Regions from separate parts of the Faecalibacterium sp. An192 genome, predicted to be linked through region 2. Evidence: a T-box and tRNA genes for the amino acid it is inferred to sense, from the RefSeq annotation. Region 2 holds a T-box; the other holds one or more tRNA genes.
The links. The T-box of region 2 lies ahead of metG (methionine--tRNA ligase). A T-box ahead of a tRNA ligase gene usually reads a tRNA of that ligase, here a tRNA-Met.

Region 1: it has a tRNA-Met gene. The T-box ahead of metG (methionine--tRNA ligase) is inferred to sense a tRNA for this amino acid. The anticodon was not compared.

What each region holds. Positions count from the first base shown of each region.
Region 1 is NZ_NFKB01000012.1:28,751-43,742, forward strand. Features, by position in the region: gene B5F27_RS05695 (hypothetical protein) at 1-153, shown strand, start outside; gene B5F27_RS05700 (DUF362 domain-containing protein) at 225-1,349, opposite strand; gene B5F27_RS05705 (undecaprenyl-diphosphate phosphatase) at 1,464-2,294, opposite strand; gene B5F27_RS16770 (hypothetical protein) at 2,389-2,535, opposite strand; gene B5F27_RS05710 (PH domain-containing protein) at 2,661-3,104, shown strand; gene B5F27_RS16775 (hypothetical protein) at 3,101-4,492, shown strand; gene B5F27_RS05720 (HAD family hydrolase) at 4,489-5,151, shown strand; tRNA gene B5F27_RS05725 (tRNA-Glu) at 5,496-5,567, opposite strand; tRNA gene B5F27_RS05730 (tRNA-Met) at 5,656-5,732, opposite strand; gene serS (serine--tRNA ligase) at 6,052-7,377, opposite strand; gene B5F27_RS05740 (ParB/RepB/Spo0J family partition protein) at 7,442-8,326, opposite strand; gene B5F27_RS05745 (ParA family protein) at 8,343-9,161, opposite strand; gene B5F27_RS05750 (GNAT family N-acetyltransferase) at 9,345-9,656, opposite strand; gene B5F27_RS05755 (GNAT family N-acetyltransferase) at 9,641-10,153, opposite strand; gene B5F27_RS05760 (ParB/RepB/Spo0J family partition protein) at 10,415-11,224, opposite strand; gene rsmG (16S rRNA (guanine(527)-N(7))-methyltransferase RsmG) at 11,375-12,082, opposite strand; gene mnmG (tRNA uridine-5-carboxymethylaminomethyl(34) synthesis enzyme MnmG) at 12,075-13,964, opposite strand; gene mnmE (tRNA uridine-5-carboxymethylaminomethyl(34) synthesis GTPase MnmE) at 14,021-14,992, opposite strand, start outside.
Region 2 is NZ_NFKB01000008.1:24,317-39,308, forward strand. Features, by position in the region: gene B5F27_RS04125 (MATE family efflux transporter) at 1-464, opposite strand, end outside; gene B5F27_RS04130 (MerR family transcriptional regulator) at 556-1,326, shown strand; gene B5F27_RS04135 (ABC transporter substrate-binding protein) at 1,733-2,815, shown strand; gene B5F27_RS04140 (ABC transporter permease) at 2,862-3,812, shown strand; gene B5F27_RS04145 (ATP-binding cassette domain-containing protein) at 3,818-4,633, shown strand; gene B5F27_RS04150 (methylenetetrahydrofolate dehydrogenase) at 4,715-4,948, opposite strand; gene B5F27_RS04155 (TatD family hydrolase) at 5,020-5,853, opposite strand; gene B5F27_RS04160 (DMT family transporter) at 5,850-6,800, opposite strand; gene metG (methionine--tRNA ligase) at 6,818-8,812, opposite strand; T-box leader at 8,920-9,181, opposite strand; gene B5F27_RS04170 (hypothetical protein) at 9,321-9,815, opposite strand; gene B5F27_RS16455 (hypothetical protein) at 10,356-10,574, opposite strand; gene argS (arginine--tRNA ligase) at 11,232-13,046, opposite strand; gene B5F27_RS04180 (DUF1934 domain-containing protein) at 13,119-13,562, opposite strand; gene murI (glutamate racemase) at 13,576-14,400, opposite strand; gene B5F27_RS04190 (D-alanine--D-alanine ligase family protein) at 14,393-14,992, opposite strand, start outside.

The sequences.
Region 1 (14,992 bases), on a different contig from region 2:
GAGGAATCCGCCCAGCGGATTCTGGACGACCCCAAGGCCGTTCAGGGCGAACTGTCCGACGCCGGCGTCCAGGAGACGCCCTCCTGCTCCGAGGAAGACTGGTCCGCAGTGGCGGGCGTCCTCAACGCCATCGTCCCCGCACCCCAGCAGTAAAACCGGAAATCAAAAGGCCGCAGCCTTCCACAGGCTGCGGCCTTTGTTGTTGAAAAGTCAGGTGCGCAGGATCAAATTTTCTTCAGGACGTAAGCCCGCTGGCCCAGACCGATCTTTTCGGCCTGCTCCAGGGTTGCCTTCCACTCGATGTTGGGGTTGGAATCCTTGAAGTTGTCGTGGTAGCAGTTCCAGCCGGGACGGGCCAGGTTCTGGCCCAGCTGGCTGTTGGCAATGGGAGTTGCCGCCAGGCAGGCGTCGGCGCAGGCCTGATCCAGAGCCACCGGGTCAAAGGATGCGAACATGCCGATATCCGGCAGGATGGGTGCGTCGTTCTCGCCGTGGCAGTCGCAGTTGGGGCTGATGTCCTGCACCAGGCTGATGTGGAAGCAGGGACGGCCGGCGCAGACGGCGGCGGCGTATTCGGCCATCTTGCGGTCCAGATCCTCGTTGGCGCTGCTGTCCTTGGAATAGACGGCGTCAAAGCTGCATGCGCCGATGCAGCGGCCGCAGCCCTTGCACAGATCGTAGTCGATGACGGCCTTGTTCTCTGCATCGTAGTGGATGGCGTCCGAGCCGCACTCCTTGGCGCAGCGGTGGCAGCCGCGGCACAGTTCCCGCTGGACCGCCGGAGCGCCCGAAGAATGCTGTTCCATCTTGCCGGCGCGGCTGCCGCAGCCCATGCCGATGTTCTTGATGGCGCCGCCGAAGCCGGTGGACTCATGGCCCTTGAAGTGGGTCAGGCTGATGAAGATATCGGCGTCCATGATGGCGCGGCCGATCTTGGCGGTCTTGCAGAACTCGCCGTTGGGCACCGGGACTTCCACCTCGTCGGTGCCCCGCAGGCCGTCGCCGATCAGCACCTGGCAGCCGGTGGTCATGGGCCAGAAGCCATTCATCTGGGCGCAGGTCAGGTGCTCCAGGGCGTTCTTGCGGCTGCCCGGATACAGGGTGTTGCAGTCGGTCAGGAAGGGCATGCCGCCCTGTTCCTTGCACAGGTCGGCCACCACCTTGGCGTAATTGGGCCGCAGAAAAGCCAGGTTGCCCAGCTCGCCAAAGTGCATCTTGATGGCCACAAAGCGGCCGTCCATCTCAATGTTGCGGATGCCCGCCGCCAGGCACAGGCGGCGGAGTTTCTCGGTCAGGCTGGTGCCCACCGGGCACCGGAAATCAGTATAGTATACAGCAGAACCTTCCATGTTGTTTGTCCTCCTTTGGGGCCGGGCGGGCAGCCCGCCCAAGATTCTCTCTTATGGGAAAGTATACCACAAACCCGCAGGTCAGGAAAGACAAACCGGGGATTCTCTGCCCGCTCAGCCGAAGGCGCTGACGGCGGCCACCGCCAGCACCACCACGCCCAGCGCGATGCGGTAGACGCCAAAGAACTTGAAGTCATGGCTCTTGACGTAGGACATCAGGAACCGGATGGCCACCATACTCACCACAAAGGCGGACAGGCAGCCGGTGACCATGATGGCGATTTCGGTGCTGGTCATGGTCTGGCCTTCCAGCACAAACTTCACCACCTTGAGCAGGGATGCGCCGGCCATCACCGGGATGGCCAGATAGAAGGTGAACTCAGCCACCGCAGCCCGGGACAGGCCCAGCAGCAGGCCGCCCACGATGGTGGCGCCGCTGCGGGAGGTGCCGGGGATGATGGCCAGGGTCTGCCACAGGCCGATGATGAGGGCCTCGCGGTAGCTGATCTGATCCAGGCGGGTGACCCGGGCGGCTGCGCCGCGGTTTTCCACCAGGATGAACAGGACGCCGTACAGAATCAGCATGGCGGCCACCGTGATATAATTATAGAACTTGGCCTCCATCCAGTCGTCCAGCGGGCTGATGACCAGCACCGGCAGGGTGGCCACCACCACCTTGAACCACAGGCTCCAGACCGGGGCCTTGGAGGTAATGCGGCCATGGCGCAGGCCAAAGGGCCACAGTTTGCCCCAGAACAGGACCACCACCGCCAGAATGGCGCCCAGCTGGATCACCACCCGGAACATGGACATAAACGCATCGCTGGCGTCAAACTGGATCAGCTGTTCCACCAGAATCATATGTCCCGTGGACGAGATGGGCAGCCATTCGGTGACGCCCTCCACGATGCCCATCAGCAGGGCCTTGATGATTTCAATCAACATAGAAATTTCCTCCCTGTGCGCCATCACACGCGCACGTTCTCACATTGATTCTTTCAGTATACCATACTATGAGCCTGCCTGCACCCCTAACCCCCTACTTTTCTGGAAGAAAATTCGGGCTTTCCTGCGTCTTAAAGCCAAAGCGGGGCTGCCGGCGGTCCTGCTTTTGTTCTGCGGGGCGGATGGTTTTGGTCCCCGGTTTTTGCGAAAAAGAAGGGTTCCGGCCGGTTTTCCCTTCCATCGTTGACGCTCCCAGCCAATCCGGATATAATAGGGGCGGAACGCAGGACGGCCCGCCGGGCCGCAACGTTCCGTTATAAAAGCATCACACATTCCCTTTTGTAGCGTCAGAAAGGAGGCCGCGCCATGGAACAGCTCTTCGATCTCGCTGGCTCTGCGTCTACACCTACCCCTCGAGGCAGGGCGGTCCTCTGTGTCTGGGCGGCGCTGCCCGGCCTGATTGCAGCGCCCTTCCTGTTCTGGCAGGGGCTGGGATGGGGCTTTGGTTTCTGCGCTTTGTGGTGTGGGGTGGTGTTCGGGGTGTGGGTCCGGTCCTGCAGCCTGGTGGCCACTTTGGATGATTGTACCCTGACCCTCTACATGGGGGTAGCCTTCCCGGTGGAGCGGGTCATCCCCCGAAACAGCATCACCTCCACCCTGATTTTCCGCACCCCGCTGCTGCGGCTGGCGGGGGCCTGTGTCCTGGTGATCTTCACCCCCGGCATGTGGGCCATTCTGCCCGGCATCCCCCTGCAGGAGGCCGACGCCATCGGGGAAGCCCTGCTGGCCGGCGGGGAGGACGTCCTATGACCGGCACCGGGCCGCGGCGCTATCACCCCTTCTTTGCCCTGCGCTTTCTGCGCCACACCCTCCTGCTCTATCTGGTGCCCCTGGTACAGGTTTTCTTTGCCCAGGAATGGGAGGTCCTCCGGACGGCGCTGGCGCAGGATCTGGTCCTGTTCTGCCTGCTGGCTCTGGTGAGCTATGTGATGCTGCGGGCCTCCAGCTGGGAGCTGGATCAGGACGGGGTGCTTCGCCTGCACTGGAATCTGATTTTTTCCTTTGAGCGGACCATCCAGGCCAGCCAGCTGGCCGCCATCCAGATGGAACGGCCGGTGATCTACCGGCTGGGCGGAGCCAGCCGGGTGACCCTTTACCCCACCCTTTTGCCCAAAAACCAGGCGGTGACCCTCTGCCTCACCCGCAAAGACGCCCAGATGCTGGCCGACCGTTTGATGCCTGCCCCCGCCGAGGAATACTATCATCCCGCCGGCGGCGAGCGGCTGGCCCTGGCCCTGCTGGGCGCCAACAGCCTGTCCACCCTGTTTCTGGTCTGGGTGGCCCTGCGGCAGGGAGACAACGCCGCCGAGGAGATTGCGCTGGAACAGCTGGATCACGCTGTGACCTGGGCGGCCCACTGGCTGCCCGCCGGCCTGGCCTGGGCCCTGACCCTCTGGACGGTTCTCTTTGGCCTGAGCCTGCTGCGCAGTTTCAGCCATACCGTCCGATACGCGGTCTGGCGGGGCAGCGGGGTGCTGGCCAGCCGGGGCGGGCTCCTGCTGCGGGTGGAACGCCGGTTCCGGATGGACCAGCTCACCTGTGCCGAGGTGCGGCTGTCCCCTGTGGCGCGGCTGCTGCGGTGCTATCCCGTCTATCTCACCGCCGGATGCTACAACGCCGACGATCCCCTCTTTGTCTACCGGGCCGGCCAGGAAGAACTGGTGCGGCGGCTTCTGCCCAGCTTCCGGCTGCCCCCCAACCGGCGGGCCTCGCTGGCTCAGGTGCGGGGCCGCAGCCTGGCCCTGATTGCCCCTGCCGGCGGCTGTCTGGGGTTCTGTGTGCTGCTGCTTCTGGTGGCCTCCTGGGCTCTGCCTGCCGCCGTCCCGCTGCTGGCTCTGCCGGCCGCAGGCTGCGGGCTCTGGTTCCTGTTCCAGGTGGAGGGAATGTTCCGGGAGGGAGCCTGGCCCACCGACGGCCGTCTCACCTTTCTGCGGCAGCGCCGGATGTCCCTGCACTGTGTCTGCATCTTTTCTCCGGTGGTGTGCCTCCGCATCTCCCAGACGCCCTGGGCGGTGGTGCGGGGCCGCGCCAACCTCACCTTTGCTTATCCCGGCCGCTTCCATGAGCGGGTGCGCAGCATCCCGCTGGCCGACGCCCGTGCCTGTGCGGCCTTTTTTGAAAGGAAGGATTTTTCATGATTAATACCATCCTCTTTGACCTGGACGGCACCCTGCTGAACACCATCGACGACCTGGCCGATGCCGGAAACTGGGTCTGCGAACAAAACCACTGGCCCACCTTCACGGTGGAGCAGTACAAGCACATGGTGGGCAACGGCATCCCCAAACTGGTGGAGCGGTTCTCCCCGGAGGACTGCCGCACACCCCAGCAGCTGGCCGCCACCCTGGCCCAGTTCACCGCCCGGTACGATGCCCACAAGGAGGACAAAACCGCCCCCTATCCCGGCATCCCCCAGCTGCTGGCCGCCCTCAAGGCGGAAGGCATCCGCACCGCTGTCTTTTCCAACAAGGCGGACACCCTCTGCGGCGGCATCATCGACCACTACTTTGGGCACGATGTCTTTCTGGCGGTGCGGGGCAGCCGCCCCGGCGTGCCGGTCAAGCCCGACCCCACCGGGGTCTACAGCCTGATGGAACAGCTGGGCGCAGCCAAAGCCTCCACCCTCTTTGTGGGTGACAGCAACGTGGACATCGCCACCGGCCACAATGCCGGTCTGGTGACCCTGGGCGCCGTCTGGGGCTTCCGCGGGGCCGAAGAACTGCAGGCCGCCGGCGCGGATGTGCTGGTGTATAAACCGGAGGAAATTCTGGATTATCTGCACCAGACCAACCAGTAACCCTACATAGAACGCAAAAAGCACCCCGGCTGTCCAAGCTGAGGTGCTTTTGTTTGTGGGATGCGGGGTACAAGATGGACGCGGGCGGAGATGTCCCACATGGCCGTATGACCTGTACGGGAATACCCGCGGGCCGCCCTGTTCCAGCGCCGGCCTCCCTGTTTCGTCCACCGGACGCGGTCGGCGGCGCTGTCTCGTACGGCTATATGACCCGTACGGGAATACCCGCGGGCTAAAATTGATCCACTGGATCAATTTTGCGGCCTGCGGGCCGCCGCCCTGTTCGATTCCACGTACGGCTAGCATAAAAAAGCTCCCCAGCCTAAGCTGGGGAGCTTTTTATATGACCCGTACGGGAATCGAACCCATGTTACAGCCGTGAAAGGGCCGTGTCTTAACCGCTTGACCAACGGGCCTTAGAAACACAGAGCTTCGCTAAAATCTCCGACATCCTCGTCCACTATTGCAGACGACGTCCCCCTTATTTTAGCGAAACTCTGTAAATGGTAGCGGTAACTGGATTTGAACCGGTGACACTTCGGGTATGAACCGAATGCTCTAGCCAACTGAGCTATACCGCCATATTCATCTTTGCGCTCCCGCGGAACGCTCCATTATTATAACCAATCCTTCGCAATTTGTCAACAGGTATTTTGAAAAAAGTACACTTTTTTCCCACAAGTCCTGACAGGCCGCCGTTTCTCCCTTTAGCATGGCCCATCCGGCGCGGTTTTATACCGGCCGGCTGCCCCTCCAAGCCAGTCCCTTCCCCCGCCCCGGGGCCACGATCCCAGCTTTTCCCATCCGGCCGGCGTGACCGGCCCAGCAAAAAAACCGCCCCCGGTCCCGCTGTGGGGCCGAGGGCGGCTGAAAACGCTTTCTAAGGTTTTGCGGGGGTGATTACTTGTGGTTGGGGACCATCACCTCAAGGCCGCCCATGTAGGGCTGCAGGACCTTGGGAATGGTGACCGAGCCGTCGGCCTGGAGATGGTTCTCCAGGAAGGCGATCAGCATACGGGGAGGAGCCACGCAGGTGTTGTTCAGGGTGTGGGCCAGGTAGCTCTTGCCGTCGGCGCCCTTGACGCGGATGTGCAGGCGGCGGGCCTGGGCGTCGCCCAGGTTGGAGCAGCTGCACACCTCGAAGTACTTCTGCTGGCGGGGGCTCCATGCCTCGATGTCGCAGCTCTTGACCTTCAGGTCGGCCAGGTCGCCCGAGCAGCAGACCAGCTGACGGACGGGAATCTCCATGTTCTGGAACAGCTCCACCGAGTAGCGCCACAGCTTCTCATACCAGTCGTTGCTCTCCTCAGGACGGCAGACCACGATCATCTCCTGCTTCTCGAACTGGTGGATGCGGTAGATGCCGCGCTCCTCGATGCCGTGGGCGCCCTTCTCCTTGCGGAAGCAGGGGCTGTAGCTGGTGAGGGTCAGGGGCAGCTTGGCCTCATCGATGGTCTGGTCAATGAACCGGCCGATCATGGTGTGCTCGGAGGTACCGATCAGGTACAGGTCCTCGCCCTCGATCTTGTACATCATGGCATCCATCTCGGGGAAGGACATGACGCCCTGCACCACGTTGCCGTGCATCATGAAGGGAGGAATCACATAGGTGAAGCCCTTGCTGATCATGAAGTCGCGGGCGTAGGCCAGAACGGCTTCGTGCAGCCGGGCGATGTTGCCCAGCAGGTAGTAGAAGCCGTTGCCGGCCACACGGCCGGCGGCGTCCATATCGATGCCGTCAAAGCTCTCCATGATCTCGGTGTGGTACGGGATGGGGAAATCCGGCACCACCGGCTCGCCGAACCGCTGCGCCTCCACGTTGTGGGTGTCATCGGGGCCGATGGGCACGCTGGGGTCGATCATGTTGGGGATGGTGTACATGATCTCCTGGATGCGGGCGGCCATCTGGTCCTTCTCGGTGTCCAGGGCAGCCAGCTGCTCGGCGTCGGCCTTGACGGCGGCGTTGTTGGCGTCGATCTGGGCCTGCAGCTCCGCCTTCTTGGCCTCGTCGGTGCACTTCTTCAGCTGACCGAACAGGGGGCCGTTGGCCTTGCTCAGCTTGTTCCGCTGGGCCTTCAGGTTCTCGGCTTCCTGCAGGCACTTGCGGTACTTGCCGTCCAGCTCGATGACCTCGTCCACCAGGGGCAGCTTCGCATCCTGGAACTTCTTGCGGATGTTCTCTTTGACTGCGTCCGGATTCTCACGGACAAATTTGATGTCAAGCATTTCGATTTCTCCTTTATATCACTCAGGCTTCCCACAAAAACAATCGCACCGGAGCGCCGGGGTTTTACACCCCGCTCCCCTGCTGTTCGTAATGGCCCAGCAGGTTGGCAAACGCCCGCAGCTGATCGTCCGAGTAGAAATGTACCGTCAGGCTTCCTCTGCCGTCCTTATAGGCCACCGACACCTCATTGCCCAGGGTCTGGCGGAGGCTCTCCTCCACTTCCACCGGCAGGGCCGGACGGGGCGCCGGTTCCGGGGCCGCCGCCTCTTTGGCCTCCTTGGCCAGACGGCGGCACAGTTCCTCGGCCTGGCGGACGTTCAGGTTGTGCTCTGCAATGAGCTGGGCCGCCTGAACCTGCAGCTCGGGGCTGGGCAGGCCCAGAATGGCCTTGGCGTGGCCCGCCGTCAGCTTGCCGGCTTTCAAAAGTTCCAGGGCCTCCGGGGGCAGATTCAGCAGGCGCAGGCTGTTGGCCAGAGCGCTGCGGCTCTTGCCCAGCCGGCGGGCTGCCTGTTCCTGGGTCAGCTCACACCGGTCCATCAGTTCCCGGATGCCGCAGGCCTCTTCGATGGGGTCCAGGTCCTCCCGCTGGAGGTTCTCGATCAGGGCCAGCTCCATGGCCTCCTGATCCGACACGTCCAGGATGATGACCGGCACCTCGGTCAGGCCCGCCAGCCGGCAGGCACGCCACCGGCGCTCGCCCGCCACAATCCGGTACCCGCCCATGGACTGGGGCCGCACCGCAATGGGCTGCAGCAGGCCATGCTGGCTGATGCTGTCGGCCAGCTCGGACAGGCTCTCCTCCGGGAAGGTTTTGCGGGGCTGGCCGGGGTCCGGCTCAATCTCCCGCAGGGGGACGGTGCGCACCCCGCCGTCTGATTCCAGGCTGGGGGCTGCGTCCTCAAACAGACTCTCCAATCCGCGGCCCAGGCCGCCTCTTCCTCTTGGCATCTGTCACCCTCCCCTCTCAAGCCGTTTCCGGCTTGGCTGCTTTGGCGCGACGGCGGCGGGGCTGGGGGTCCCGCGGGCGGTTGCGCTTGACGAATTCAATGGCCAAATCCATATAGGCCTCGCTGCCCTTGCCCTTGGGTTCGTAGTAGTTGATGGGCTGGCCGTAGCTGGGGGCCTCCGAAATGCGGATGGCCCGGGGAATGGTGGTCTGGTAGACCTTGTCCCCGAAATACTTCTGGACCTGTTCCACCACCTGCAGGGTCAGGTTGTACCGGCCCGCGTACATGGTGAACACCACGCCCTCAATGTCCAGGTAGTTGTTGTACTTGCGGCGAACGGTCTTGAGGGTGCTGATCAGCTCGCTCAGACCTTCCAGGGCGTAGTACTCGCACTGGATGGGAATCAGGACGCTGTCGCAGGCGCACAGGCCGTTGAGGGTCAGCAGGTCCAGGCTGGGGGGGCAGTCGATGAAGATGAAGTCATAGTCCTGCTGGATGGGAGCCAGGGCCTTGCGCAGGCGGCTCTCCCGGTTGGGCAGATCGATGAGCTCCAGGGCGGCGCCCGCCAGACGGGTGTTGGAGGGCAGCACGTCGGCCCGGAAGGATGTCTTGCGGATGGCGTCCCTGGGCTCGGCGTCGCCGATCAGCAGCTCATAGGTGCCGGTCTCGACGCTCCGCTTGGAGATGCCGTAGCCGGTGGTGGCGTTGCCCTGGGGGTCCAGGTCCACAATCAGGACCTTCTTGCCCAGGGCGGCCACGCAGGCCGAAAGATTGACGGCGGTGGTGGTCTTGCCCACACCGCCCTTCTGATTTGCCACTGCTATGATCTTACCCACGAACCGGAATCCTCCCTCTCATGCAATGTTCCACGTGGAACATTTCTCAGTCTTGTTACGCACTCTATTATAATCCATTCGCAGGGGAACGTCAAATGATTCACGCCGGGAATGGGGCAAAAACCGGTAAAATTTGGGTCTGAAAAAGGCCCCCGGTTTCGGCGGGGGCCTTCTCTGCCCTTTTCAGCGGCCCAGCCGGCAGGCGGCGTGGTCCTTCTCCCATCCGTCCACCAGGACGTCGGCCTCCTCGGGATGGCGCTCAAACCAGTCCCGGGCATAGGAACAGGTGACGCGGGCCCTGCGGCCGGTGGACCGCAAAGCGTCGGCGGCCCGCTTGACCAGCTGGCCGGCCACCCCCTGTCCCCGCAGGGACGGGTCCACCCAGGTGTGGTCAATGACCACCGTCTCCGGCCCGCAGTCCGGGAAGGTAATCTCCCCCAGAACCTGGTCCTTCTCCACCGCTGTAATCCGGTTGCTGATCACTCTGTATTCCATTTGTCCAGCCTCCCTGTTTCTTCTATTTCCCGCACAAGGTAGAAGGACCGGCGGCCCTCCTCCTCAAACGTTTCCTGGATGGCGAAGCCGTTCTTTTCCAGCACCCGCACCGAGGCGGGGTTGTCGGCGTACACAAAAGCCCCCACCCGTTTCAGGCCGAACCGGGGCCCGGCATCGGCCAGGAACTGTTCCAGCGCCCGGCTGGCCACCCCCTGCCCCCAGCGGTCCTTTTCAAAGATGCAATAGCTGACCATGGCGTCGGGGTCGGGCTCGGCGTGGATGCAGTAACACCAGATATCCCCCACATAGACGCCGTCGGCCCAGACCGTCCGGCCATAGCTGTCCGCGCCGGGAGCCAGGGACCGGCGGTAGTCCTCCAGGGCCTGCTCCACCGTCTGGCTGCGCTGGGGAATCCGGGCCTGAATCTCCGGGTCCCGGGTGCGGGCAAAGTAGATGCGGACCTCCTGTTGGGTCCGGGGACGCAGTTCCAGTTCCATGGGTGATCCCCTCCTTTTCCTCCATGATACCAGACCCGCGCCCGCCGCGCAAGATGTTCCACGTGGAACCTTTTCCCACAAAAAGGCCCCCGCCCCAGACCGGAGGGCGGTCTGTGCGGGGGCCCTGAAATGGGAACCGGTTTGCGGGCCGGAGGCCTGTCCACGCCGCCCGGCCGGCGCAGGAGCGGACCGGCCGTCCGGCCCATCCCCCGCCCTGCGGCGGGGCTTGTCCGGCGGCGGAGCCGGGGGGCTTGTCCGGGTTTATTTGCCGGGACCGGGGCCGGTGGGAATCCGGACGGTGTACTCGATGTAGCCGTCCCCCTCCTCCCGTCGGGCGGTGGCGGGGACGCCGTTGTCGGTCATCAGCCGGATGGCGTGGTCGATGGTGTTGACAAAGATCCGCACGTCCCGCACCATGGGCAGGCGGCGTGGTTTCTGGGCGGGGGTGTCGGTCTCCTGCAGCAGCTGTTCCACATAGCGGTCGGCGGCCCGGGCATTCATCCGGCGGCGGCTGATGGTGATGAGGGCCTCGCTTCGGCGGTTCTCGGGCAGCCGCAGCACCGCCCGGGCGTGGCGCTCGGTGAGGTGATTTTCCAGGATGAACTGCTGCTGGTCGGCGGTGAGCTGAAGCAGCCGCAGTTTGTTGGCCAGGGTGGGCTGGGCCATCCCCAGCCGCTTGGCGGCCTCGGCCTGGGTGCAGCCCCAGAGGGCCAGCACGTCCTGCAGGCCCCGGGCCTGCTCAAAGGGGTTCAGGTCGGCCCGCTGGATGTTTTCCAACAGGCTCAGGGCGGCGGTCTGGTCGTCCTGATAGTCCCGCAGGATGGCGGGCACCCGGTCCATGCCGGCCAGCTTGCAGGCCCGCAGCCGCCGCTCCCCTGCGATCAGCTCGTACCGGTCGGGGCCCAGGCGGCGGACCGTCACCGGCTGCAGCAGCCCATTCTCCCGGATGCTGGCCGCCAGCCCCGCCAGCTCCTCCTGGTCAAAGACGCGGCGGGCCTGATACGGCGAGGGCTCGATCTGCTCCACCGGCAGCGCCACCACCTTCCCCACCGGTTTTCTGCGGTCAAACACGGCTTGTCCTCCTTCCCGTGAAGTCCCATCCCGGGCGCAAACAAAAAGCGCCCCCGTGGGAAACTCTTCCAGTTCAAGAGTACCACAGAAGCGCTGCGCTTTCCAGAAAAATCGTTCGCCGCCGTTCGAGGCGAGCTGAGATATTCCGCCTTATTTCAGGGGCGCTTTCGCAATTTTTCCGCCGTTTCTGGGATATACGGTCGGAGTCTGCGAAATTTTTTCCACCAGCACCAGGCTGCGGGCGTCCCCGCCCGGAAGATGGAAGGCCCGGGTCTCCCGGTACTTGCCTCCCAGCTTGCGGATGGCCCCCTGGGCGGCCTCCAGCTCCTCGGCAGCGGAGGCCCCCTTCATGGCCAGGAAGTGTCCCCCCACCTTGGCCAGGGGCAGGCAGTATTCGGCCAGCACCGGCAGGGCGGCCACCGCCCGGGCCGACACCAGGTCGAACTGTTCCCGCCAGCTCTTGCGGGCGGCCTCCTCGGCCCGCTCCTTGGCAAAGCTGACCCCCGTCAGACCCAGGGTCTCGCAGGCGTACCGGAGGAAGTCCACCCGCTTGCCGGTGGGCTCCATCAGGGTCAGGTCCAGGTGGGGCTTGTAGATCTTGGTGACGATGCCGGGGAACCCGGCCCCCGCCCCCACGTCCACCATCTTCCCCGCCACCTCGGGCTGGCAGGCAAACAGCAGGCTGTCCAGGAAGTGCTTGTCCTCGATGCCCTCGGGGTCGGTGATGGCGGTCAGGTTGACCTTCTGGTTGTAGCTCACCAGCAGCTCGGCGTACTGGTCCAGCTGGTCCAGCTGGGTGCCGGTGAGGGCGATGTTCCACGTGGAACACTTTTCCGCAAGGCGGTTTTTATCAATCATGGGAGGCCTCCTTCTTCTGGGCCGCAGCCAGCGCGATGCTCAGCTGGGCAAGGTCGGACGGGGACACGCCGGGGATGCGCCCCGCCTGTCCCAGGCTGCGGGGCCGGATCTTGTTGAGCTTTTCCCGGGCTTCCAGGGTCAGGCCGGTGAGGCCCTCGTACTGGAAGCCGGCCGGGATGAGAGTCTTTTCCCGCCGAGCCATGTCCCGGATCATCCGGTCCTGGCGGGCAATGTAGCCGGCGTACTTGATCTCGGTTTCGATCCGCTCGGCCAGCATGGGGGTAACCCCCTCCCCCCAGCCGATGACCTGGGCCATTAGGCTGTAGTTGATTTCGGGACGGCGGAGCAGTTCATCCGCCAGACCGCCCTGCTGGGCGGGGGTCAGGCCGGCAGCCTCCATGGCCGCCTGGAGGGGCGCGGTCTTGACGTGGGTTTCGTGGAGGCGGGCCCGCTCGGCTTCCAGCACCCGCCGGGTTTCCTCGTACCGGGCCCACCGCTCATCCGACACCAGGCCGTATTCCCGGCCGATGGGGGTCAGGCGGGTGTCGGCGTTGTCCTGCCGGAGGGTCAGCCGGTATTCGCTGCGGCTGGTCATCATCCGGTAGGGGTCCATGACCCCCTTGGTCACCAGGTCGTCCACCAGGGTGCCCAAGTAACTGGTCTGACGGGGCAGCACCAGCTGTTCTTTTCCCAGGGCGCGGCGGGCGGCGTTGAGGCCGGCCAGCAGGCCCTGGGCCGCCGCCTCCTCATAACCGGAGGTGCCGTTGAACTGGCCCGCGCCGTAGAGGCCTTCCACCTGCCGGCTCTCCAGCGTGGGGGCCAGGCTGGTGGGGTCCACGCAGTCGTATTCGATGGCGTAGGCCGGGCGGAGAATCTCCAGATGCTCAAACCCCACAATGCTGTGGTAGAAGGCGTTCTGCACATCCTCCGGCAGGCTGCTGGACGCACCCTGCAGATACATTTCCTCGGTGTTCTCTCCGCAGGGTTCCACAAAGATGGGGTGCCGGTCTTTGCCGGCAAACCGCACCACCTTGTCCTCAATGGAGGGGCAGTAGCGGGGCCCTACTCCCTCGATCATGCCGCCGTACAGGGGGCTGCGCTGGATATTGTCCAGGATGATTTTATGGGTCTCGGGGTTGGTGTAGGCAATGTAGCAGTCCACCAGATTGCGGACCGGCTGGGTGGTCATGAAGCTGAAAGGCTGCAGGGTTTCCTCCGGGTCGCCGGGCTGGCGCTCCAGCTTGTCGAAGTCGATGCTGCGGCGATGGACCCGGGCGGGGGTGCCGGTCTTGAACCGGCGCAGGGGCAGCCCTGCCGCCCGCAGGCTCTCGGTGAGGGCGTTGGAGGCGTGCATCCCGTCGGGGCCCGAGGCGTACCAGGCATCTCCCACAAAGATCTTTCCGCCCAGGTTGGTGCCGGTGGCAATCACCACGCACTTGGCGCCGTACTCTCCGTTCAGCTGGGTGACCACTCCTTTCACCTGGCCGTTCTCAATCTGGATGGACACCACCTCGGCCTGATAAATGGCCAGGCCGGGGGTCAGTTCCAGAGCGTGCTTCATCCAGGCGTTGTACTTCTTGCGGTCGGTCTGGACCCGCAGGGCGTGGACCGCGGGGCCCTTGCCCCGGTTGAGCATCCGGCTCTGAAGGGCGGTGGCATCCGCCGCCAATCCCATCAGGCCGCCCAGAGCGTCCACCTCCCGCACCAGGGTGCCCTTGGCGGTGCCGCCGATGCTGGGGTTGCAGGGCATATTCCCCACCGCGTCCAGGCTCATGGTAAAGACGGCGGTGCGGGCGCCCAACACCGCCGCCGCGTGGGCCGCCTCAATGCCGGCATGGCCCGCGCCAATCACAATCACATCATAGTCTCCAAGATGGTTCATAGAGTTCCTTTCCATTTGAGGGGATGGCTCCGGTTCGGTCCCCTCCCCTGCGCCGGTTACTTGCCCACACAGAATTTCTCAAATACCTGGTCGATGACCGCCTCGGTGGCGTTCTCACCAGTGAGGGCGTAGAGGGCGTCCAGAGCGTCGTCCACACAGACCGACACCGCGTCCAGGCCAAAGCCGGTGGCCAGAGCGTCCAGTGCGCCGTTGACGCCGTCCCGGGCCCGAAGGGCCGCCGACAGCTGCCGCTGGCCCGAGAGGCTGGCGGCGTGGGGGTCGATGCGGCCGGTGCCCAGCAGCCGGGCCACCGCCGCGGCGATGACCTTCCTGGCCCCTTCCTCTTTGCAGCAAACCGGGATCACCATAGCGAAATAGGGGGCGATCACCTCGGCGTCAAACTGGATGGGCAGGTCCTCCTTGTTGATGAGGGCAATGGCCCGGCACTCGGCACAGCGGCGGGCCAGGTCCAGATCCTCTTTGGCCAGGGGGGACGAGCCGTCAAACACCGCCAGAACCAAACCCGCCTCGGCCAGCTTGGCCCAGCTGCGGCGGACGCCTTCGGCCTCCACCGGGTCGTCGGTTTCCCGCAGACCGGCGGTGTCGAACAGGTTGAGCCGGATCTCTCCCAGCTGGACCGCCTGCTCCACCACGTCCCGGGTGGTGCCGGCGATGGGGGTGACGATGGCCCGGTCAAAGCCGGCCAACAAATTCAGGAGGGTGGATTTGCCGGCGTTGGGGCGGCCCACAATGGCGCAGTCCACCCCTTCCCGCAGCACCGTGGCGGCGTTGTAATTTTCAATCAGTTCATCCAGCCCGGCCTTCACCTCTTCCAGGGAAGCGCGCAGGGTATCGGTCTCCAGGGCGGGGACGTCCTCCTCGGGGAAATCCACCCATGCGGTCAGGTGAGCCTGCAAATCGGTGAGGATCTGCTGCTGGGCGGAAATCTTCCGGGCCAGGGCGCCGTCCCGGGCCGCGTTGGCCAGAGCTGCGCCCTGCCGCCCGCCGGCCGAAATCAAGTCCATCAC
Region 2 (14,992 bases):
GACAGGTCGTAAATCATCAGGAAGGGCATGCCCGCCATATAAAAGCGGATGTAGGCCGCCGCCTGAGGCAGAATCTCGGCGGGGGTGTGGATCAGCCTCAGAAGCCATTCGGCGCTGCCCAGGCCGGCGGCGGTCAGGAGCAGGCCGATGACCCCGTCAATGAACAGCAGATTGTAGATGATGGCCGACAGCTGGTCGGGGGATGAGGTGGGCCGCCGGGCGGCCAGCAGCAGGCCGCCGCCCAGTTCCATTCCGCCGGAAATAAACATAAAGACCATCAGGGCGGTGGAGGCATTGGAGACGGCGGCCAGGGCGTTGGCGTCCAGACACAGGCCGATGATCATGGTGTCGGCCACCGTGTAGAGCTGGGTGGCCAACATGGTTAGGATCACCGGCCCGGCAAAGCGAAGCAGGGCAGGACGTACCGGCCCGGCCAGAAGATCGCGGTTGGATGCAGCAGACATAATGGATTCCCTCCGGTTGCAAAATGTGGGGATTTCTGATATCCTGAGCCTATCATAAACTATCCAGCAGCTGGACAGTCAAGGGGGAAATATGAAAGAGAGCTATCTGCAGGCGGCGGCTTTTGCCGCCCTGGCCGGGGTCAACAAAAAGACTCTGCACTACTACGATGAAATCGGGCTGTTCTGCCCGGCCTATGTGAACGAAAAAGGCTATCGGTTTTATACGCCCTTCCAGCTGGACCGTCTGGCCCTCATCATCACCCTGCGGGATCTGGGGGTGCCGCTGCAGGTGATCCGGGAGTATCTGGGGGAGGGGGATTTGGAGCGGCTGGACCAGATTTTCACCGCCCAGCGGGAGGAGCTGGACCGGCGAATCGCCCAGCTGGAATCCCGCCGGGCGCTGCTGGAATCCCTCCAGACCACCAACCGGGATTTTCTCGCGTGGTGCGACAAGGGCCCCCAGCGCCTTTACCGGCCGGAGGAGCGGATGGCCGTCCTGATGACCCATGAGGAGATGGAGCGGGGAAGCAATATCATCGTCAATTACCTGACCGACGGCCCTGGCACCGGGATGTGTGCCGAGGAAGAGAGGCGCTTTCTCTATCAGAAACAGAAAGACGGCCCCATCCGAGTGGAGGCGGGCGACTATCTGTGCCTGTATGAGACCACCAGCGGGCCGGTGTGCTGGGAGTGGCTGGACAGCCGCCGGAAGCTGCTGCGGGAAGAAGCGGCGGCCCATGGCTGGCAGCTGGAAGACCGCGCCCTGGTGGAATTCGACGATTTGGCCGCCGCCCAGGAGGCGCCCCGGTCCATTCGGATGCGCATATGTGAAGAGAACTCAACTGAAATTGATCACAGGTAAAAATTTGTATCTTGACTTTACGCCGTTAAAGTGTATAATGCAATCAAACCGATGAGGCGAAAGAGACTCTGGTTGGTGCTCCTTCAGAGAGCCCGGAATGATGGGAACGGGTGGTGCACGACAGAAGTTATGGGTCGCCGAGGGCCGGGCGAACGGGCGATGAACCCCAGTAGCTTAGGACGGGTGTCTCCCGTTACAGGGCAGGGGAGTGTTGGCTCCCCGTGAGAGGCTCTGCATGGAAGCAGAGCAAGCAAGGTGGCACCGCAGAATCGTTTTAACCGATCCTGTCCTTGTGGTCGAACACAGGGACGGGTCGTTTTGTTTTAAGAGGCCCGTTCCGCAGACAAGGCGGAGCGGGCCTTTTGTATACCGCTCCCAGCCTTCACCCACGAAAGGAGCTTATACCATGAAACACAGCAAGATGATTTCCCGCCGCAGCTTCCTCCAGGCCGCCGTCTATTCCACCGCTGCCCTGTCCGCCCTGGCCCTGACCGGCTGCGGCGCATCCTCCAGCGGGTCCTCTGCAGCCGCAGGGACTTCTTCGGCCGCCGCTTCGGGCGACGTGTACAAGGTGGGCATTGTCAACTATGTGGATGACGCCTCCCTGAATCAGATTGTGGCCTCTCTGGAGGCCCGGCTGGATGCAGTGGGCGCGGAGCGCGGCGTGACCTTCAACTATGCGGACTACTACTCCAACGCCCAGGCGGACCAGTCCAACCTGAACCAGATCGGCGCCGACCTGGTGGCAGACGACGTGGACGTGATCGTGGCGGTGGCCACTCCCTCGGCCACCACCATGCTGGCCGCCGTGGAGGACACCGATATCCCCGTCATCTACTCGGCCGTCACCGACCCGGTGGGCGCCGGCTTTGACGGGCTGGACAACATCACCGGCACCTCCGACGCCCTGGACACCAACGCCATCATGAACCTGATCCTGGCGGTCAACCCCGATATCACCCAGATTGGCCTGCTGTATGACCTGGGCCAGGATTCCTCCACCCAGGCCATCGCCGACGCCAAGGCGTTCTGCGACGCCAACGGCATCTCCTACATCGAAAAGAACGGCACCAACACCGCCGAGGTCCAGATGGCTGTGGAAGCCCTGGCCGCCAGCGGGGTGAAGGTGGTGTTCACCCCCACCGACAACACCATCATGACCGCCGAGCTGGCCATCTATGAGACCATGATCGAGGCGGGCATCCAGCACTACACCGGTGCAGACAGCTTCGCGCTGAACGGCGCATTCATGGGCTACGGCGTGGATTACGTCCAGCTGGGCGAGGCCACCGCCGACATGGTGGTGGAGCTGCTGTGCGACGGCAAGAGCATCGCGGAGATGCCTTACCGCACCTTTGACAACGGCACCGCCACCCTCAACACCGAGACCTGCGAGGCCCTGGGCCTGGATGTGGAGGCCGTCAAGGCCGCCTTTGAGCCCTACTGCACCAGCGTGGAGGAGATCACCACCGCTGAGGAGTTTGCCTGATCCGGCCTCTGTGCCGGGAATCTGAGTGAGGGAGTTTTGAGCAAACATGCTGGCTAGTATTTTTTCCGTCAACGTCCTGCAGTCAGCGCTGGAACTGGGCTGTATTTACGCTCTGGTGGCTCTGGCGCTGTTTCTGAGCTATTCCATCCTGAACATCGCGGACCTGTCCACCGACGGCTGCTTCACACTGGGCTGCGCCGTCTGCTGCCAGGTGGCCGTCACCGGACACCCCTTCCTGGCCCTCTTTGCCGCCATGGCGGCCGGGGTGCTGTCCGGCTTCATCACAGCCTTTCTCCAAACCAAGCTGGGGGTGGAGAGCATCATGGCCGGCATCATCGTCAACACCGGCCTGTACACCATCAACCTGGCGGTGATGGGCTTCTCGTCCAACATGAGCCTGGTGAAGGTGGACACGGTCTTTTCCCTCGCCAAAGGGGCGCTGGCCTTTGCGGGCGGCTGGTATCAGCTGCTGCTGGCGGCGATCGTGATTGCCGTCGCCTGCGCCCTGATGATCTGGTTCCTGGGCACCCGGCTGGGCCTGTCCATCCGGGCCACCGGCGACAATTCCGCCATGGTTCGGGCTTCCAGCATCGACCCGTCCTACACCATCATGGTGGGCCTGTGCATTTCGGGCAGCCTGACCGCCTTGTCGGGCGCCCTGCTGGCCCAGTACCAGAAGAGCTGTGACATCAATGTGGGCACCGGCATGGTGACCATCGCCCTGGCTTCGCTGATCATCGGCGAGACCCTGCTGGGCAAGCGGACCATGGTCTGCCGGGTGCTGGGCGTGGTCTTTGGCAGCTGCCTGTACCGCTTTATCGTGGCGGTAGCCCTGCGGTTCAACGTCCCCGCCGCAGCCATGAAACTGGTGTCCGCCCTGATCGTGGCGGTGGCCATCTCGATGCCCGCCATCCGCCAGAAGATCGCCTTTGAAAAGCGCAAACAGGAGGCCCGGGTCCGTCACGCCCAGACCCACGGCAAAAAGGAGGCAGTCTGATGCGGATGCTGGAAATGAAGGGTGTCCGGAAAACCTTTAACCCGGGCACCGTCAACGAAAAAGTCGCCCTGGCCGGCGTGGATCTGGCCCTGGAAAAAGGCGATTTCGCCACCATCGTGGGCTCCAACGGCGCCGGCAAATCCACCCTGTTCAACGCCATCACCGGCGGGTTCATCGCCGACGAGGGCTGCATTCTCCTGGGCGGGGAGGACATCACCTTCACCCCCGAGTTCCGGCGCAGCAAAGTGATCGGCCACCTGTTCCAGGACCCCCTCAAGGGCACCGCCCCCAACATGACCATCGAGGAAAACCTGGCCCTGGCCTATCTGCGGGCGGGCACCGCCCAGCGGGCCTATTTTTCCCGCATCTCCCGCAAGGATAAGGAGTTCTTCCGGGAGCGGCTGTCCCTGCTGGGGATGGGCCTGGAAGACCGGATGAAACAGCCGGTGGGCCTTTTGTCGGGCGGCCAGCGCCAGGCCCTGACCCTGCTGATGGCCACCCTGGTGACCCCTAAGCTGCTGCTGCTGGACGAACACACGGCGGCCTTGGACCCGGCCACCGCCGACAAGGTCCTGGAAATGACCCGCAGCATTGTGGCCGAAAAGCAGATCACCTGCCTGATGGTGACCCACAATATGCACCAGGCCCTGGAGCTGGGCAACCGCACCCTGATGATGAACGGCGGACGGATTGTCTTTGACGTTCAGGGCGAGGAGCGCAGCAAGATGACGGTGGATGACCTGCTGGAACGCTTCCGCCAGAGCGCCGGCGAGGAGCTGGACAACGACCGCATCCTGCTGAGCAAGGTGGAAAAGCAGTAAATACAGAAACAAAATTCCCCGGCGAGTGCCCCCGCAGAAAAGCGGGCGGATCATTCGCCGGGGAATTTTTGTTTGGACAGCTTACTTCACGTACTCGATGGTGTACTCGAAGCCGTACTCCTCCTGGAGCTTCTTGACCTCGGGCTCACAGTCCTCGATGAAGGTGGGAGCGTAGACCGAAGCGCCGTTGTGGGCCTTCTTGTAGTCCTCGACGATCTGGGTCAGCTTGGCCCAGCCTTCGCTGGCCTTGGCCTGATCGACGCTGTCGGGGAAGTTGATGATGAATTCGCGATGCTGCGGAATACGAGCTTTCATAAGACAATCTCCTTTGTTTCTGACAATGAAATACATCAGCAGCCGGCGGGCCGGCCGCGGGTCAGTGGGTTTCAGTCCAGGCCAAAGACCTGGCGGGCGTTGGCGGCGGTCCGGGCAAAGACCTCCTCGGGGGCAACCCCCTTGCGCTGGGCGATATAGTCGCCCACATAGGCGATGAGGGAGCTGTCGCACCGGGTGCCCCGGACCGGCTCGGGAGCCATGTAGGGGCAGTCGGTTTCCAGCAGGAGGGCGTCCAGCGGCAGGGCGCCGATGACCTTGGCGGCCCGCTTGGCCCCCCGGAAGGTAGCCGCTCCGCCCAGACCGATCCGGATGCCCTGCTTCACCAGCCAGAGGGCGTCCTCGGCGCTGCCGGAATAGCAGTGGAGGATTCCCTTGGGCTGGTACTTTTTCAGCAGGGCGTAGACGTCGGCGTGAGCCTCCCGGTCGTGGACCACAATGGGCTTGTTCAGCTCCAGAGCCAGACGGATTTCCGCCTCAAAGAGGGCCAGCTGGGCGTCTTTGGGCACCGGCCAGTGGTAGTCCAGGCCGCATTCGCCCACGGCTACCACCTTGGGGTCGTCGTAGTAGGGGGCCAGGGCCCGCATTTCCGCAGCCCAGTCCCCGCCGTAGACCGAAATGGTGGGGGCGGGGGGCTGATCGCCGCAGCGGTCGGCGGGCAGAAGGCTTTCAGGGTGGATGCCGATGGCAGCGTAAACCCAGGGGTAGCGGTGGGCCAGTTCCAGGCACCGGGGGGCGTCCCCCGAGTGGGTGGCCTGTTCACAGATCCCCACCACGCCTTTGGCGGGCAGGCTGTCCATCAGGTCGTACCGGTCGGCGTTGAAGGCGCCGGAGGAATAGTGTGCGTGGGTGTCAAAGATGGGCCCGGCAGAGGGATAAACGCTCATGCCCTGGCCTCCTTTCCCTTGCGGTTGACCAGCCAGATGCCCACGCAGACCAGCACCAGAGCGGCCAGATACTGCCACTCAAACAGGGGCTCGCCGTTCAGCAGGGCGGACAGCAGGACGTTCACCACCGGGTTCACCAGACCAAAGACGCTGATCCGGCTGACGGGGTTGTTCTTCATCAGCAGGGCCCACAGCACGTACCCGGCCCCCGACACGAAGGCAAGATACAGCAGCACCGGGACGCCCATGGGGCTCTGGGGATGGAGGGAGCCGCCCATGGCCAGGCCCAGCACCAGCAGGGCCAGACCGCCCACGCCCAGGTTGAGGAAGCAGACCATAAAGCTGTCGGCCTTCTTGGTGACCGACTTGTTCCAGGGGCCCGAGACGGTGAAAATCACGGTGGCGGCCATCATGCGGAAGATGCCCCAGCCGCTGCCGCTGCCGTGGTTGCCGATGGTGGCCACCAGCACGCCGGCAAAGCCCACGGCACAGCCCGCCGCCTTGGCGGGGGTCATCCGGTCGGACTGGTAGAGGAAATGGGCCAGAATCACGCCCAGAAAGCTCTGGGTGCTGTTGAGGATGCCGCCGAAGGCGCCGGTCAGCAGGGCCACGGCTGCATAGTAGAAAGCGTACTGGGTGGTGGTTTGCCACAGGCCCAGAGCACAGCACTCAGCCAGAACCTTGCCCTTGGGCAGGGAGGGCAGACGCCCTTCCAACAGGGCGCCGGCCAGCAGAACCAGCAGGCTGCCCAGCATGAACCGCACCCCTGCAAAGCAGAGGATGGAGGCAGTGTCGGCGGAGTCGATGGCGAAGAGCCGGTACCCCATCTTGATGAAGGGGAAGGCCGAGCCCCAGAAACAGTTGCAGAGGAAGGCAAAGATCACAGCAAAGACCGGTGTGGCGAACAGTGCGTCCAGCTTGGCAGTGCGTGAGGTTTTGTCAGTCAGCAAGATGGGCCCTCCTCTTAGTGGATGCGGCTGCCGGCGGGAGCTTCATCGGGGTAGAAGGCGATGGTGCAGCCGCCGTCGGCGGTATCGGCTGCCACGATCATGCCCTCGCTGACATACTTGCCCTTCATCATGGGACGGGGAGCCAGGTTGGCCACAATGCCCACCTTCTTGCCGATCAGGTCCTCGGGGCTGTACCACTTGGCGATGCCCGAGAGGATGCAGCGCTCCCGCTCGCCGTCAAAGACGGTCAGGTGCAGCAGCTTCTTGCTCTCCTTGATGGTCTCGCAGGCCCGGATCTCAGCCACACGCATCTCCACCTTGCAGAAGTCGTCGAAGTCGATCTCGGCCTCGTGCTCGATGGCGGCGGCAGGCTGGTCGGCCTTGGCGGCGGCTGCCTCCTTGGCTTCCTTGGCCTTCTGGGCGGCTTCGGCCTCAGCCTTGCGCTTCTCGTCCTCTGCCTTCAGGTGGGCGATTTCCTTGGCTACGTCGATGCGGGGGAACAGGGGATCGCCCTTGTGGACGGTGTAGCTCTCCTGGAGACCGTAGGCGGCCTGATCCAGCTGGAGCTGGTCAGCCGACAGGCCCAGCTGCTCCATCATTTTGGGTGCAGTGGAGGGCAGATAAGCATTCAGCAGGATGGCGCAGACCCGCAGGGCCTCGCACAGGTGATACAGGACGCAGCTCAGACGGCCCTCGTTGGCGGGGTCCTTGGCCAGGGCCCAGGGGGCGGTCTCGTCGATATACTTGTTGGCGCGCTGGACCACGGCGAAGATCTCGGTCAGAGCCTGGGGAATGGTCAGGTTGTCCATGTCCTCGGCCACCTTGGCGGGCAGAGCGTTGATCATCTGCTCCAGCTCGGCGTCCAGAGGATCGGAGGAGACCGACTTGGCCACCGTGCCGCCGAAGTACTTCTCGCACATGGCCACGGTGCGGCTGAGCAGGTTGCCTAGGTCGTTGGCCAGATCGCTGTTGATGCGGTTGATCAGGGCCTCGTTGGTGAACATGCCGTCGTTGCCGAAGGGGATCTCACGCAGCAGGAAGTAGCGGATGGCGTCCACGCCGTAACGGTCGCAGAGGATGACGGGATCCACCACGTTGCCCACCGACTTGGACATCTTACCGCCGTTCATCAGCAGCCAGCCGTGGCCAAAGACGCGCTTGGGCAGGGGCAGATCCAGAGCCATCAGCATGGCCGGCCACAGGATGGTGTGGAAACGCAGGATTTCCTTGCCCACCATGTGGAGGTCTGCGGGCCAGAATTTGTCGTAGTCATGGTAGGTGTCGTTGCCGTAGCCCAGAGCCGAAATATAGTTGCTCAGGGCGTCCACCCAGACGTACATGGTGTGCTTGGGGTCAAAGGGAACGGGGATGCCCCACTTGACCGAAGTACGGGAGACGCAGGTGTCCTGCAGGCCCTGCTTGATGAAGGCGATCATCTCGTTCTTGCGGCTCTCGGGCTGGATGAACTGGGGGTTCTCCTCGTACAGCTTGAGCAGACGGTCGGCATACTTGCCGGTGCGGAAGAAGTAGGCTTCCTCGTGGGCGTCGTAGACCTCACGGCCGCAGTCGGGGCACTTGCCGTCCACCAGCTGGCTGTCGGTCCAGAAGCTCTCGCAGGGCTTGCAGTAGTGGCCCACATACTCGCCCTTGTAGATGTCACCCTGCTCGTACAGCTTGGTGAAAATCTTCTGGCAGGACTCCATGTGGTAGTCGTCGGTGGTGCGGATGAAGCGGTCGTAGCTGACGTCCAGCAGCTTCCACAGATCCTTGACGGTGGCCACGATCTGGTCCACGTACTCCTTGGGCTGCATGCCGGCCGAAGCGGCCTTGTCCTCGATCTTCTGGCCGTGCTCATCGGTGCCGGTCAGGAACATCACATCGTACCCCTGCATCCGCTTGAAGCGGGCCAGTGCGTCACAGGCCACGGTGGTGTAGCTGTGGCCGATGTGCAGCTTGTCGCTGGGGTAGTAGATGGGGGTGGTGATGTAGAACTTTTTCTGTTCAGACATGGTTTTGATTCTCCCTTTCCCGTTGGAACCTGCCCGCCGGCGGCGTGCAGGCCCTGCGTGTACATTAGAGGAAGTAAAAACTCCCGTCCTCGCGGGGGCCTTTGCCCAGCAAGGACGGGAGCAGAATACTTCCGTGGTACCACCTTGGTTCGCCGGCTCCTCGCGGGGCACGGCCTCGATGCTGCATCCCGGCCCAAAGGGCGGGTACAGCCGGACGCTGTAACGGGCGCACCCGGCACAGGCTCAGGGAATCCGTTTGCCTGTGCGGCTCCGAGACCATCTTCGGCGCCCCGATGCCTGCCCGGTTCCACCGCCGCGGGCTCTCTGAAAGGATCACTGGACGCGTACTCTTCTCTTCACAGCCGATTGTGTATCATGGCTATTATAGGAGAAGCGGGGCCGTTTGTCAACAGGGGATTTCCCCGGCGGGGTCATCTGCCTTTCCGGCAGGGCGGGGAGAGCCCCTGCCCCGGACCGGCGGAAACCATTTCTATACTGGCGGCGCCGGTCAGAGGTTGGCTTCAACGAATTGCAGCAGGTTTTCGGCGAGGGTTTGGATTTGGTCCAGCAGGGCACCTCCGTCCGAGAGATTGGCCGGCTCCTTCAGCGGGGCGCGCAGGATATAATCGGTTTGGGCGGGGCTGCTGGTCAGCTCAAAGGGGAGGGGCTGATCCTTCCACACATCGTAATAGTGGGCCTGATACCGCCGGTTGAACCCGGAAACCCACACCTGAAACTGAAAATCCCGGTGGACAAACACCACCGCCGCTTTCAGGCCTTTTTCCTTGAGCTCTGGGCTGGTGAACTGGAAATAGGAGATATCCATGCCGTTTTCGGTGATGCTGCCCTGAAACTTGTATTCCGGCATCCTCTTTTCGAGCTCCACGCGAACCCAGCGGAACAGGCGGATGAATTCCCGGTAGCAGGCGATCAGCCGGGTGGTTTGGAGCAGTTCCTGGTATTCGAGCAGCAAGCCTGCATCAAAGTGCATGGTCTCGTCCATGGTTGTTCTCAGTCCTTTTCTCTCTTGTGGGACCGGCCGGGGGCCGGCGTCAGCTTCGGATGCGGCCTCTCTGCCAAAGGCAGAGGGCGGGGAAGCCCGGACAAAACAAAAAAACCTGGCGGATGAGAGCGGTTGCAAGCCTCTCATCCGCCAGGATACTTACTTCTTCGGAGTCATAGCCTCTTTGCCTCACATTTACCTATTTTTCGGAGTTGACCTTGCCTTTCATAAGATTGTTGGCCTTTCCTTATGCTTAGGAAATGATAGGGTAGGGGATCGCCGATTTAACTAGTACATTGGTTTCAAGCCTCATCCGAATCGTTGGATTGCGTCTTACGAAGCATCTTCATAGAAACACATTCTTTCGATTGAATCACTCCAGGGGACAAGTTACCTAAATCATTGGAGTACTCCCTCCGTGTTACTCAAATATCTGCATCCATACAGGGATTTTCATGGGGGATCATCCTCTCGGGGGTGCTGATTTATTTGAATGACCGTTGTTCGGATAGGGGAATTATTCAGCTTTGAAAGATTACCTCAAGGGCTTCTGTTGGTTTTCAGATCTTTCAGGGAAGGGTGTTTTGCAATCGTTACGGCATCCAGTGCATTTTGCTTCGATCCGGGGATGCTTTGTTGGGGCACATCGCCGCCAATCAAGCCAATGGATCTTTTTCCTGACTGCAATTTCCAGATGGATTCAGACTCTGAACAGCGGCTCTTACTGGAACCACCTTTTTCAGTTTCCGTCTCCTCCAAATTGACACCTTACAGGGAAGAGGTCTGCCTTCCGACTATGCTTCCGGCACTTTTGATCGATCGAATGCAGGTCCAGCCTTGATTTGCTGTGCATCCTTGCCAATCTGATGGGTTGCGCCTGCCTTGAGGCCACGACTACTTAAATCATTGGAGTAGCTCCTTCCGTGCTATTCAAATACAGGTATCCGTAAAAAGGCTTTCATCATATGAATCACTTCCTGCGGATCTATTTGAATCGCCAGGGGACTTTCTCGACAGACTGTTCGTAAATCGCTTAATATATGCTAAAGACTTCGCTTTAAATCTCTTAGATTTTTACTAAATGCGGGGGAAACATCCCGTACTGGTAAGCGGCTTTTCGCTTTTTCAGCAATTCCCGACAGTCTGTCCGAACTGTGCGGGTGTCGTATCAACCATCGGTCTTCGCTCCTTTCTCCTTTTAAGTCAGCGGGATTGGATCACCTTTGATCCTCTGCTGTACTTTCTTGGTTTCTGGCTATATTATATCCGAAAGGGTGGCTGCTGTCCATTCGCAGAATCCACAAGGAATATCTTGTGATTTTGTATAGTTTTTATTTTGCTTATGGATAAATCGTTGTATAAAGTGTGAACAGACCGAAAACAAAAATCCCCGCACCCGAAGTGCGGGGAAAGGGCTTACATCTTGTCGGGGACGTTGATCTTGAACATGGTCAGCACGTTGCGGATCACGTTGCGCACGCCGATGCACAGGGCGATGCGGGCCTGCTGCAGGGCGGGATCAGCGCCCTGGATGCGGCAGCTGCCGTAGAACCGGTGGAAGGCGCTGGCCAGGTCGATGACAAAGCGGTTGATCCGGCTGGGATCGTACTTTTCAGCGGCCATAACGATTTCCTGGGGGAAGGCGGCCAGCATCCGGATCAGATCCAGCTCGGCGGGATCGATCAGCAGGGTGGCGTCGGTGTTCTCTGCGCCCAGGAACTCCACGCCCTCGCTCTCCAGCTTGCGCAGGATGGAGCAGATGCGGGCGTGAGCGTACTGGACGTAGTAGACCGGGTTGTCGTTGTCGGTCTTGACGGCCTGGTCCAGATCGAAGTCGATGCTGCTGCCGGCCTCGTGCATATTAAAGAGGAAGCGGGCGCTGTCGATGGGCACCTCCTCCAGCAGGTCGGTCAGGGTGATGGCGTTGCCGGTGCGCTTGGACATACGGACGGGCTGGCCGTTCTGCATCAGGTTGACCATCTGCATCAGCACCACGTCCAGACGGCTGCCGTCCAGGCCGATGGCGTCCATGGCGCCCTTCATGCGGGCCACATGGCCGTGGTGGTCGGCGCCCCAGACGTCGATGGCCTTGTCAAAGTTGCGGTCGGCCAGCTTGTTGTAGTGGTAGGCGATGTCGGCGGCAAAGTAGGTGGGGATGCCGTTGGCGCGGACCAGGACTTCGTCCTTGTCCTCCTCGGCGCCGTCGTCGGTTTTTTTCTTGTTGGCGGCGCCGTACTTGGCAGCGTACTGGGCGCTGCGGTACATGATGGCGCCGTCCTCGGCCTTGTAGCAGGCACCCTTCTCCAGCAGCTGGTTCACCACATTCATGACAGCGCCCGAGTTGTGCAGGGTGCTCTCAGGGAACCAGACGTCGTACTGGATGCGGTACTTGCCCAGGTCGGTCTTGAGGGCGGCGATGTTCTTGGGCAGGGCGTAGCCCACCAGAGCGTCCTTCAGGGCGGCAAAAGCCTCGCTCTCATAGAGAGCCTCGTCCTTCAGGCCGCGGCAGGGAACGGCGTACTTGTCGCCCTCCTTGGCGGCGAACTCCAGAGCCAGCAGGGTGATGTCGCCGCCCTGGTAGCACTCCTTGGGCAGGGGATACTCGTTCTCCTCGTAGTAGTGCTGCAGGTAGCGGATGGCCAGGCTCTTGCCGAACTTCTGGATCTGGTTGCCGGCGTCGTTGATATAGAACTCGCGGGTGACGTCATAGCCGGCCCACTCCAGAACAGCGGACAGGCAGTCGCCCAGAGCGCCGCCGCGGGCGTTGCCCATGTGCATGGGGCCGGTGGGGTTGGCGGAAACGAATTCCACGTTGTAGCGCTTGCCCTGGCCGTAATCGGTCCGGCCATAGCGGGGGTTGGAGCAGGCAGCCAAGGCCACTCCAGCCCAGAAGGCGGGAGCCAGGAACAGGTTGATGAAGCCGGGGCCGGCGGTCTCGGCCTTGGTGAAGCAGCTGTTCGACAGAGAGGGCAGGTGGCTCAGAATGGCCTCGGCGATCATCTTGGGGGCCTTGTGCCAGGTGCGGGCGCCGGCCATGGCGATGTTGGAGGCAATGTCGCCGTTCTTGGTGTCGGCGGGAACCTCCACGATGAAGGCGGGCAGCTCGGCGGCGGGCAGGTCGCCGGCCTCCATGGCGGCCTGCGCAGCCTGGGTCAGCAGGTCGCGGGCCTGGGCCAGAGCGGCCTGGCGGGGGTTGTAATTCTCAAAAGCGGGGTAAGTTGCATTGCTCATAGGGTAATGATTCCTTTCTCTTGGTCCAATCAAAACAGGCGGCGGGGTGCGGCAGAAACCGCGCCGGGCTCCTCAGTTGACATGGGTGACGGTGACTTCCAGGGAGTTTTTGCTGATGAGGGTGGAGACGTCCCCGTCCAGCAGATAGCTGAACCGGGCCACGCCGCCCTTGGCGTTCAGGCCGCACTCGATGCTGTCGGCCGTCACCCCCAGGGTGACCGAGCCGTAGCCGGTCTCGTAGTGGCAGAGGTTGCGCCGGCCCTTTTCGATGATGAGCTGGCTGCTCTGGGGCCCGAAGCGCAGCATGGCCACCCGGCTGGAATCGGCCGCCAGCTTGAGGGTGGTGACACAGCCCTCATAGCCGGTGGTCTCGGTCTCCCGGTAGGTGATATAGTAGCTGCCCTCCCGCATGGTGAAGCTGCCGCGGGTCATCAGCTCCACCTGCTCGGTTTCGCCGTCCTGCTCGATTTGACTTTTAATCCGAATAATATAGTTTTCCTTTAAGGCTTTGCTCACGGTGTTGATGTCCTCAGTATTTGTCGATGCAGATTTGTTCCGCGGTGCCGCCCCGGTATTCGCCCAGGAACAGGTCGGCGGTCTGGACGAAGCTGTCGGGCACATCGCTCACAAAGAAATGGGTGGTGCCCTGGGGGCGGTTGGCCCGCAGACCCTTGCTGCTGAGCAGCTGGCTCAGATCGTCGGCGGCGGCGCTGCCCGGGTCGATGAGGGTGACCGAGGGCCCCATGTACTCGCCGATCATCCCGGCCAGCAGGGGGTAATGGGTGCAGCCCAGCACCAGGGTGTCCACCCCGGCGGCCCGGATCTCCTCCAGATACTGGGCGATGACCAGGCGGGTCACCTGCTGGCGGTCGGGGGCGGAGCCGTCCACATAGCCGTTCTCCACCAGGGGAACAAAGAGGGGACAGGGCCGTGCGGTGATCTCCGCTCCCGGCACCAGACGCCGCAGCAGCTGTTCGTAGCTGTGGGAGCGGATGGTGGCCGCAGTGCCGATGACGCCGATCTTCCGGCTGCGGGTGGCGCGGGCCGCCCGGCGGGCCGCCGCCGTCACCACCCCCAGATAGGGGACGGGGAGCTGATCGGCTTCCTCGGCGGGGTAGGTGCTGGAAACGGTGCCGCAGGCCGCCATGATGCACTTGACGTTCTGGGACAGCAGAAACGCGATGTCCTGGCGTGCATATTGCAGGATGGTTTCATGGCTGCGGCTGCCGTAGGGCACCCGGCCGGTGTCGCCGAAATAGACGATGTCCTCGCCGGGGAGCTGCTTGCGCAGTTCCCGCACACCGGTCAGACCGCCCAAACCGCTGTCAAAGACGCCGATGGGGCGGTTATCCATGGTGGGCCACCGCCCTTTCCATGGCAAGGGCAACAAGGCGGTCGATGAGCTGGGGCAGGGGAGTGCCCTCGTGCTCCATCAGTTTCGGATACATACTAATAGAGGTAAAGCCGGGGAAGGTGTTGATCTCGTTGATCAGCACTCGGCCGGTGCTGCGCTCCACAAAGAAGTCGCAGCGGGCCAGGCCCTCGCAGCCCACAGCAGTGTAAGCCCGGGCGGCATAGTCCTTGACTTCGTCCAGCTTCTCCTCCGACAGGCGGGCCGGGATCAGGGTCTCGCTGACGCCGTTCTTGTACTTGTCGTCGTAGGTGTAGAACTCGGCGCCGGCCAGAATCTCGCCGGGACGGGTGGAGAAGGCGGGCTCGGAGCCGATGACGGCGCACTCCACCTCCTGGCCGTCCACAAAGGACTCGAACACCACCTTGCGGTCGTTTTCCAGGGCCAGCTTGATGGCGTCGGTCAGCTCAGCCGCATTGGATGCCTTGCTGATGCCCACGCTGGAGCCGGCGTTGGCCGGCTTGACAAAGATGGGCCAGCCCAGCTTTTCCTCCAGAGCGGCGCGGATGCCGTCGGGGTCGGCCTCCAGCTGGGC